DNA from 2 places in the Cellulosimicrobium sp. ES-005 genome. Region 2 is predicted to be linked to the other one. Evidence: predicted binding sites of a transcription regulator. Region 2 holds the regulator's gene; the other holds the start of a gene.

Region 1 (4,646 bases), 2.2 Mb from region 2:
GATCGTGCAGGGCGGGTACGTCCTGGCACGCGCCCTCGACGACCCCGACGCGATGACCGCGGCAGCCCGCGGGTTCGTCGCGCTCCTGGACCCTCGACCCGCCGACCCGCCGGAGGACGCATGACCGCCGCACCCGACCGCCCGTCCCTGCGCGAGCGCCTGCGCGCGCTGCCGGTGCTCGGCGCCGACCTGCCCGGCCTCGACGTCGACGCGGCACCCGACGAGCCCAGCACGCTCTTCGTCGACTGGCTCCTGGAGGCGATCGACGCCGGTCTGCCGGCACCGCACGCGGCAACCCTCTCGACCGCCGACGCGAGCGGCCGGGTCGACGCCCGGACGCTGATCCTCAAGGACGTCGACGGCGACGGCTGGGTCTTCGCCACCCGCGCCGACTCGCCCAAGGGCCTGGCGCTCGCGGAGAACCCGAACGCCGCGCTGACGTTCTTCTGGCGCGAGCACGGCCGCCAGGTGCGGGTGCGCGGTCCGGTGGTCCCGCTCGGCCCCGACGCGTCCGCCGCCGACTTCCTCGCGCGCTCCGACGCCTCCCGCGCGACCGCGCTCGCGGGACCGCAGAGCGACCCGCTCGCGTCGCAGGACGCGTACCGGACCGCGTGGGACGCGGCGCTCGCACGGGTCCGCACCGAGCCCGGACTCGTCCTCGACGCGTGGACCGCGTACGCGCTGGAGCCCACGAGCGTCGAGTTCTGGGCGTCCTCGCCCGAGGGCCAGACCCGCCTCCGCTACGCCGCGGCCGCGGACACCCGGACCGCAGCACCCCCCACCTGGACGAAGGAGCTCCTGTGGCCCTGACCGGAACCAGCCCGCTCGCGCTCCCCGACGTCGAGGACGCGCGCCACGACGCACGGTCCGCGCTCGCCGCCGTCACCGCCGCGACGCGCACCCTCGGCGACGACGGCCTCGCCGGCCCCTCGACCCTTCCCGGCTGGTCGCGCAGCCACGTGCTCGCGCACGTCACGGCGATCGGCGAGGCCATGGCCCGCCAGGCGGAGCACGCCGCCCGCGGCGCGCTCGTCGAGGTGTACGACGGCGGAGCCGCCGGCCGCGAGGCCGGCATCCAGGCGGGCGCGGGCCGGTCCGTCGCCGCGCACGTCGTCGCGCTCGAGGCGCTCGCCGAACGCCTCGACGCCGCGTGGCCGGAGCCCGGGTCGTCCGGGTGGGACGCCCCCGTGACCTACCGCGACGGGACCGTCGCCGACGCGCTCGTCGCATGGTGGCGCGAGGTCCGCGTCCACGCCGTGGACCTCGACGCCGGGATCGGCCTCGACACCTGGCCGCGCTCCCTCGACCTCCACCTCCTCGACTTCCTCGGGGTCCGGCTCGCGGACGACGTCGTGGTCGAGCTCGCGAGCGAGCCCACCGTGCTCGGGGTGGGTCCGGGCGGCCTTCGCCTCGCTGCCGAACCCGGGATCTCTCCCGACTCGGAGACTCCCCTGGGGAGCGACCCCGGGTTCGACGCGCGAGCCGGTGTCGTCGTCCGGGGTCGCCTGACCGACGTCGCCGCCTGGCTCGCGGGCCGCGCCCCCGACGCCGCACCCCTCGCGTTCCGCTCCGGCGAACCGGTCGCCCTTCCCGAGATCAGCCCCTGGCCCTCCCCGTACTCGCCGCCGCGGTAGACCCGCGTCGGGGTTCGACGCGTGGCCGGGTCTCGGGCGCGAGCCGAACCCGCCGCTCGAGCGGCGGAGCCTCTGAGCCCTCCGCGACCTGCTCTCCCTCGGCGGACGGGGGTCCCGGGGTGCGGGTGAGACGTCCGGCCTGTGCCGGTCGGGACGTTCGTCCCGCGAAAGTGTGACGCACGCCCGTGACGGAACGCACACTTAGTGCACTCTTTCACAAGCGTAGAATCGGAGCGTGTCGAGTCGAGCGAGCAACCCCGCAAGCAGCGCAGACCAGATCGACGTAGCCCTCATCGGCGGTGGCATCATGAGCGCCACGCTGGGAGCCCTCCTCAAGGTCCTGGAGCCTTCCTGGACCGTGCGCATCTACGAGCGTCTGGACGCCGTGGCGCAGGAGTCGTCGAACCCGTGGAACAACGCCGGGACCGGCCATGCCGCCCTGTGCGAGCTGAACTACACGCCGGAGAAGGCGGACGGCTCGATCGACATCACCAAGGCGGTGAAGATCAACGAGCAGTTCGAGGTGTCGCGCGAGTTCTGGCACCACCTGCTCACCACCGGCGCCCTCCCCCAGCCCGCGAGCTTCATCTCCCGCACGCCGCACATGACATTCGTGCGCGGCGCGGAGAACGTCGACTACCTGCGCCGCCGGTTCGAGACGCTGCGCCGGCACCCGCTCTTCAGCGAGCTCGAGTTCAGCGACGACCCGGCCGTGATCGCCGAGTGGGCCCCGCTCCTCGTCGCGGAGCGCGACGGCGACGAGCCGGTCGCGGCGACGCGCGCGACGAGCGGCACGGACGTCGACTTCGGCGCCCTCACGCAGCAGCTCGTCGACTACCTCGTCTCGCAGGGCACGCAGCTCTACCTCGAGCACGAGGTGAAGAACCTCAAGAAGACGAAGGACGGCCGCTGGCGTCTGACGGTCAAGGACCGCTCGTGGAACGCCCCGAAGCGCCGCTCGACGGTCGAGGCGCGGTTCGTGTTCGTCGGCGCGGGCGGTGGCGCCCTGCCGCTGCTCCAGGCCGCGGGCATCCCCGAGGCCAAGGGTTACGGCGGCTTCCCCATCAGCGGCGAGTTCCTGCGCACCGACAGCCCCGAGCTCGTCGCGCAGCACCAGGCCAAGGTGTACGGCAAGGCCGACGTCGGCTCCCCGCCCATGTCCGTCCCGCACCTGGACACGCGCGTCGTCGACGGCAAGACGTACCTGATGTTCGGCCCCTATGCCGGGTTCAGCCCCAAGTACCTCAAGAAGGGCAAGTACCTCGGGCTGTTCACGTCGCTGCGCCTGCACAACCTCGGCTCGATGGTCGGTGCGGGCCTGAAGAACCTCGACCTCACCCAGTACCTGGTCGGCCAGCTCCTGGCGAGCCCGGAGACCAAGTTCACGGCGCTCCAGGGCTTCATGCCGACGGCGCACCCCAAGGACTGGGAGACCATCACCGCCGGCCAGCGCGTGCAGGTGATCAAGAGGGACAAGGACGGCAAGGGCGTCCTCGAGTTCGGCACCGAAGTCATCGCCGCCGGCGACGGCTCCATCGCGGGCCTGCTCGGGGCCTCGCCGGGCGCGTCGACCGCGGTCCCCGCGATGATCGACCTGCTGGAGCGCTGCTTCCCCGCGCGCTTCACCAAGTGGCGCCCCGAGCTCGCGACGATGATCCCGAGCCTCGGCCACGCCCCCTGGGAGGCCGAGGAGCTCGAGGGTCTCGACCAGCTCACCGGCGGCGCGGACGTCGACGCGGTCGGCTCGCGCGCCTGACCAGGATCTGACGCCCCTCCCCCACGACGGCCCGGACCTCCACGAGGTCCGGGCCGTCGCGTCTCTGTCGCCACGTCTCTGTCGCCCCCTCTCTGTCGCGGCGTCTCTGCAGCCGCCTCCTTGCCGTCCTGGCCGTCTCGCGTCCGTCGTCGTGCGTTCGCCGCGGGCACCGACCGCGTCAGCGCGGGAGCGGCACGCGCCGCGCCGCGCTCGGCGGACGCCGGTTCGACGTCGGCGGCTCGGCGAGCGTCGCCGACGCCTGCGCCGGGGCACCCCGCACGCCGTCGCGCACGGCAGGGTTCGGGACGACGCGCCGCAGGACGAGCTCGGCCGCGACCGCGTGCGGGTCGACGTGCGCGCCCTGCGCGTCAGGGCGCGAGGCCGCCGCCCGCAGGTCGGCGTCGAGACGCTGCGCGTCGCGGTCCGGGCGCTCGCCGTCGACCGACCGGTCGCCCCACGCGCCGGCACCGGGCCACGCGCCGTCGGACCCCGCGGGGAACCACGGTCGCGCGGGGTCCTCGCGCCGCACCGCGAGCGCCGCGACGGTCGGGCCGACGACGAGGAGAAGAACCACCACACCCCAGAAGATGTCCATGCCCCCACCCTTCCGCCGGGCGGCTCCGCCGACGAGTGGCAGGACTGACACCTCTCGACAAGATCCCGCCACGGGCGTAGCGTGCCGTGCATGGTGCACTCCGTCGCTGCCGTCGTGTGCGATGGCCTGGCCCCGTTCGAGTTCGGCGTCGTATGCGAGGTGTTCGGCCTCGACCGGAGCGAGGACGGCGTCCCGCCGTTCGACTTCCGCGTGTGCGGCCCGGTCGCCGGGTCGCCCGTCCGCACGTCGGTCGGCGCGCAGGTCGTCCCCGACCACGGGCTCGACGCGACGGACGACGCCGACCTCCTCATCGTCCCGGCGATCCGCATCGGCTCGCACTACCCGCCCGAGGTGCTGGACGCGGTCCGACGCGCGTCGGACCGCGGCGCGCTGCTGCTGAGCGTGTGCTCCGGGGTGTTCGTGCTCGCCGCGGCCGGCGTGATCGAGGGGCGGCGCGTCACGACCCACTGGATGCACGCCGACGAGCTGCGTCGCCGGTACCCGAGCCTGGACATCGACCCGGACGTGCTGTTCGTCGACGACGGCAACCTCGTGACGAGCGCCGGGACCGCAGCGGGGATCGACGCGTGCCTGCACCTCGTGCGGCGCGAGCTCGGGGCCAAGGTCGCGAACACGATCGCGCGGCGCATGGTCGTGGCGC
Region 2 (4,646 bases):
CTCGCGGGACCGGGGTTCTCTCTCGCGGGGGCGAGGGCGCCGGCTCGGGGGAGCGGGGTGGTCAGAGGCGCGAGATGCGGCGGTCGACGGCGCGGCGGACGGAGCGCAGGACGAGGGCGGCGGCCCAGGCGGCGCCGGCCCAGCTCGCGGTGCGGACGCTGCTGCGGGCGACGCGACGGCGTCGGCCGCGGAACTCGCGGATGGGCCAGCCGACGTCCTGCGCGTGGCGGCGCAGGCGGGCGTCGGGGTTGATGGGGCACGGGTGCCCCACGGCCTCCATCATCGTCACGTCGTTGAGCGAGTCGCCGTAGGCGTAGGACGCGTCGAGGTCGATGTCCTCGCGCTCGGCGAGCGCCCGCACCCCGGCGGCCTTGGCGCGGCCGTGCATCATGTCGCCCACGAGGCGGCCGGTGTAGAAGCCGTCCTCGTGCTCGGCGACGGTGCCGAGGGCGCCGGTCGTGCCGAGGCGGCGCGCGATGAGCTCGCCGATCTCGACGGGGGTCGCGGAGACGAGCCACACCTGGTGGCCGGCGGCGAGGTGCTCGTCGAGCAGGCGGCGCGTGCCGGGGTAGATGCGCAGCGAGAGGACGGTGTCGTAGACCTCCTCGCCGATCGCGGTGACCTCGGCGACGGAGCGACCCGCGATGAGGGCGAGCGCGCGGGACCGGATGCGGTCGATCTGCTGCTTGTTCTCGCCGAACAGGAGGTAGCGCGCCTGGTGCACGGCGAAGCGCACGATGTCGAGCGTCGAGAAGAACTCCCGCTGGTACAGCGCGCGGGCGAGGTGGAACGACGACGCGCCACGGATGATCGTGTTGTCCACGTCGAAGAAGGCGGCGGTGCGGTGCGCGGGTGCGGGGGGCGTGCGGCCGGCGTCGAGCGCGGCCTCGGAGGCGGTCGACCCGGGGGTCGGGACGGGGCCCGGACCGGAAGACGTCGCCATGTCCCCACTCTAGGCGGTCCCGCGCTCGGCCCGGGGCCGCGTCCTCGTACCCTGGGAGGCGTGAGCACCTCCGACGCGCCGGCCCCTCCCGTCCTCCTCTACGGCCGAGCGGGGTGCCACCTGTGCGACGACGCGCGCGCCGTCGTCGCGGCGGTGTGCGCCGAGGCGGGGGTCGCGTGGGCGGAGGTGGACGTGGACGCGCCGGACGCGGACCCGGCGCTGCGCGAGCAGTACGGCGAGTACGTCCCGGTCGTGACGGTCGGCGGCGTGCAGCAGGGGTTCTGGCGCGTGGACGCCCGCCGGCTCGCCCGCGCGGTGGGTCGGATTTCGACGGCGCGCGCGGACCTGGGATGATTCCTCCCGGTGGAGCGCGACCGTCGACGAGGACGGTCCCAGGACGACGGGGTGACGGGTGGCTGAGCAGGTAGTCGGTGAGGTGACGGCGCCGGGTATCCCGAGCGCGACGGTGGCGCGGCTCCCGTCCTACCTGCGGGCGCTGCGCGACCTGGTGGCGCGGGGCGTCGCGACGACGTCGTCGGTCGAGCTCGCCGAGCTCTCCGGCGTCGGTCCGGCGCAGCTCCGCAAGGACCTGTCGTTCCTGGGCTCGTTCGGCACGCGCGGCGTGGGCTACGACGTGGACTCGCTCGCGCAGTACATCACCGAGGCGCTGGGGCTCGTGGACGAGCACCGCATCGCGATCGTCGGGATCGGCAACCTGGGGCACGCGCTCGCGAACTACTCGGGGTACGAGCAGCGGGGCTTCCACGTCGCGGCGCTCCTCGACGCGTCGCCGGAGGTCGTGGGCACGCGGGCGGCGGGCCTCGTCGTCGAGCACGTCGACGCGCTGGAGGAGGTCGTGGCGCGGGAGAAGGTGTCGATCGTGGTCCTCGCGACGCCGGCAGCGCACGCGCAGTCCGTCGCGGACCGGGTCGTGGCGGCGGGCGTGCGGGAGATCCTCAACTTCGCGCCGCGCGCGCTGCAGGTGCCCGCGGACGTCGACGTGCGCGGCGTGGACGTCGGCAGCGAGCTGCAGATCCTCGCGTTCCACTCCCAGGCGCGCGCGCTCGCCGAGGCGCAGGACCGCTGAACGACGAGGGGCCGCGTGCTCGCGCACGCGGCCCCTCGGGGCGGCACCCCTGCCGGGGGTGCAGTGTTTCGGGGAACGGTCCCGGGGAAGAGCGCCCCGGGAGCCGGTCGTCAGGCCTGCTTGATGGCCGAGACGTCGAGGGCGATCTTGATCTTGTCGCCCACGAGCACGCCGCCGGTCTCGAGCGCGGCGTTCCAGGTGAGGCCGAACTCCTTGCGGGAGATCTCCGTGGTCGCCTCGAACCCGGCGCGCGCGTTGCCGAACGGGTCGGTCGCGGTGCCCGCGAACTCGGTCTCGAGCTCGACCGGCTTGGTCACGCCGTTGATGGTCAGGTCGCCCGCCACGACGAAGTCGTCGCCGTCGCCGGAGATGCTGGTCGACGCGAAGGTCCACGTCGGCTTGTTCTCGGCGTCCCAGAAGTCCGCGCTGCGCAGGTGGTTGTCGCGGTTCGCGTCGCCCGTGCTCACGGACGCGGCGTCGAGCTCGGCGGTCACGGAGGTCGACTCGAGGTCGTCGCCCACGGTGATGGTGCCGGCCGTGATGGCGAGCGTGCCGCGCACCTTGGAGATGCCGGCGTGGCGGACCGTGAAGGCCGCCTGCGAGTGGGACGAGTCGAGGGCGTAGGTACCGGCGTTGAGCCCGGCGGGCAGCGGCGTGGCCATGGGTGCTCCTGAAGGGGTCGAGGGTCCCGGGGGACCGAACTTGGTTGAAGGTTCAACTTCGTACGTGCGTATCAACAGCAGGGGGTGATCCGTCTATTCCCGGTGAGGTGGAACAATGTTCGGCGAGGTTCCACCCCTGAACCCGCCCCCGTCCGCCAGCGCCCGAGGACCCATGACCAGCAACGACGTCGACCACCAGCTGACGACGACCGCCCGCGGGACCACCGCGGCCGCGAGCGCGGAGCCGCGCTGGCTCGACGCCGAGCAGCAGCGCCTGTGGCGCGCCTACCTCGACGGGACCGTGCGCTTCATCGAGTCGCTGGGGCGCGACCACGAGGAGCGGTCGGACGTGTCGCTCAACGAGTACGAGCTGCTGGTGCGGCTCTCGGAGAGCCCGGACCACACGCTGCGGATGTCCGCCCTCGCCGACGGGCTCGCCCGGTCTCGCAGCCGCGTGACCCACACCGTGGCGCGCATGGAGGCGCGCGGCCTGGTCCGGCGCTCGGCGAGCACGGGCGACCGCCGCGGGGTCAACTGCGAGATGACGACCGAGGGCTACCGCGTCCTCGTGGCGTCGGCTCCGGCCCACGTGGCCGCCGTGCGCCGGTTCATGGTCGACGTGCTCACGCCGGAGCAGTTCCGGGCGCTCGGCGAGGCGATGGCGGCCGTCGCCGAGGCGTGCAAGGCCGACCGCGACTCCTGACCCGGGTCGCTCCGGGAGCCGCCGGCCCGCGGGTGCCGGTCAGGGCCGGGAGTGCGGGACACTGGTGCGCATGGTCTCCACGATCGTCCACCTCCTGCGCCACGGCGAGGTCCACAACCCCGACGGCGTCCTCTACGGCCGCATCCCCGGCTACCACCTCTCCGAGCGAGGCCACGAGATGGCCCGCCGCGTCGCCGCGCACCTCGCGGGCGAGCCCGGGCCCGACGGCGCGTCCCGCCCCCGCGCGGACCTCGCCGTCGTCGTCGCGTCGCCGCTCCAGCGCGCCCAGGAGACGGCCACGCCCGCCGCCGAGGCGTTCGGGCTCGAGCTCGGCACCGACGACCGGCTCATCGAGGCCGCGAACCACTTCGAGGGCATGACCTTCGGCGTCGGGGACGGGTCGCTGCGCCACCCGCAGCACTGGCGCTTCCTGTGGAACCCGTTCCGGCCGTCCTGGGGCGAGCCGTACACCGAGCAGGTCGCGCGCATGCGCGCCGCGGTCGCCGACGCCCGGGACAAGGCCGCGGGTCACGAGGCGCTCCTCGTGAGCCACCAGCTCCCCGTGTGGCTCACGCGCCTGAGCTTCGAGAACCGCCGCCTGTGGCACGACCCGCGCAAGCGGCAGTGCTCGCTCGCGTCGCTCACGTCGCTGCACTTCGAGGACGACCGCCTCGTCGGCCTGCACTACTCCGAGCCGGTCGCCGACCTCCTCCCGGGCGCCGCGACCGTCGCGGGGGCGTGACGTCGGTCATGTCTCGCGCCGTCGTCGCCGTCCGGACGCCCGAACCGTCCCGTTCGGGAGTGGCGGAGGTCACGTCTCCCAGGTGGCGTCCAGGAACCCCGGGCAGGGTGCCTCCCGTGATGCCGCTGTGACCGCCAGCTCGCGCGCGCGTGCCGCGCGCGCCCTCCCGCCCGTCCGCCGCGTGCTGACCGCGGGCGTCGTGCTCGCCGCGACGCTCGGCCTCGCGGCGTGCGCCCAGGACTCCGGCGCGACGACGGACGTCGTGGGTCAGGGCTACGTCTCCGGCGACGGCTCGGTCCGCACCTGGGACGCGGGCGAGCGGGGCGACGTCGTCGCGCTCACCGGCACCGACTACGAGGGCGAGCCGGTCGACACGAGCGCCTGGCTGGGCGACGTCGTCGTGCTCAACACCTGGTACGCCGCGTGCGCGCCGTGCCGCGCCGAGGCGCCCGACCTCGTGGCCCTCGCGAACGACCGCGCCGACGACGGCGTGCAGGTGCTCGGCATCA

The links. Region 2 encodes Rex, which represses fermentation and respiration genes when NADH is low (regulators of the CRP and FNR family bind a similar motif). Its sites were predicted from a motif close to CTTGTGAANNNNTTCACAAG; they were not measured.
Region 1: a site for Rex is predicted at 1,836-1,855, ahead of mqo (malate dehydrogenase (quinone)). Genes of this name have one in related genera too.

What each region holds. Positions count from the first base shown of each region.
Region 1 is NZ_CP159290.1:1,432,960-1,437,605, reverse strand. It holds gene ABRQ22_RS06135 (helix-turn-helix domain-containing protein) at 1-124, shown strand, start outside; gene ABRQ22_RS06130 (pyridoxal 5'-phosphate synthase) at 121-810, shown strand; gene ABRQ22_RS06125 (maleylpyruvate isomerase family mycothiol-dependent enzyme) at 801-1,634, shown strand; gene mqo (malate dehydrogenase (quinone)) at 1,870-3,390, shown strand; gene ABRQ22_RS06115 (hypothetical protein) at 3,569-3,985, opposite strand; gene ABRQ22_RS06110 (helix-turn-helix domain-containing protein) at 4,076-4,646, shown strand, end outside.
Region 2 is NZ_CP159290.1:4,068,428-4,073,073, forward strand. It holds gene ABRQ22_RS18145 (HAD-IB family hydrolase) at 62-943, opposite strand; gene ABRQ22_RS18150 (glutaredoxin family protein) at 1,004-1,297, shown strand; gene ABRQ22_RS18155 (redox-sensing transcriptional repressor Rex) at 1,356-2,030, shown strand; gene ABRQ22_RS18160 (YceI family protein) at 2,141-2,692, opposite strand; gene ABRQ22_RS18165 (MarR family transcriptional regulator) at 2,865-3,395, shown strand; gene ABRQ22_RS18170 (histidine phosphatase family protein) at 3,466-4,137, shown strand; gene ABRQ22_RS18175 (TlpA disulfide reductase family protein) at 4,265-4,646, shown strand, end outside.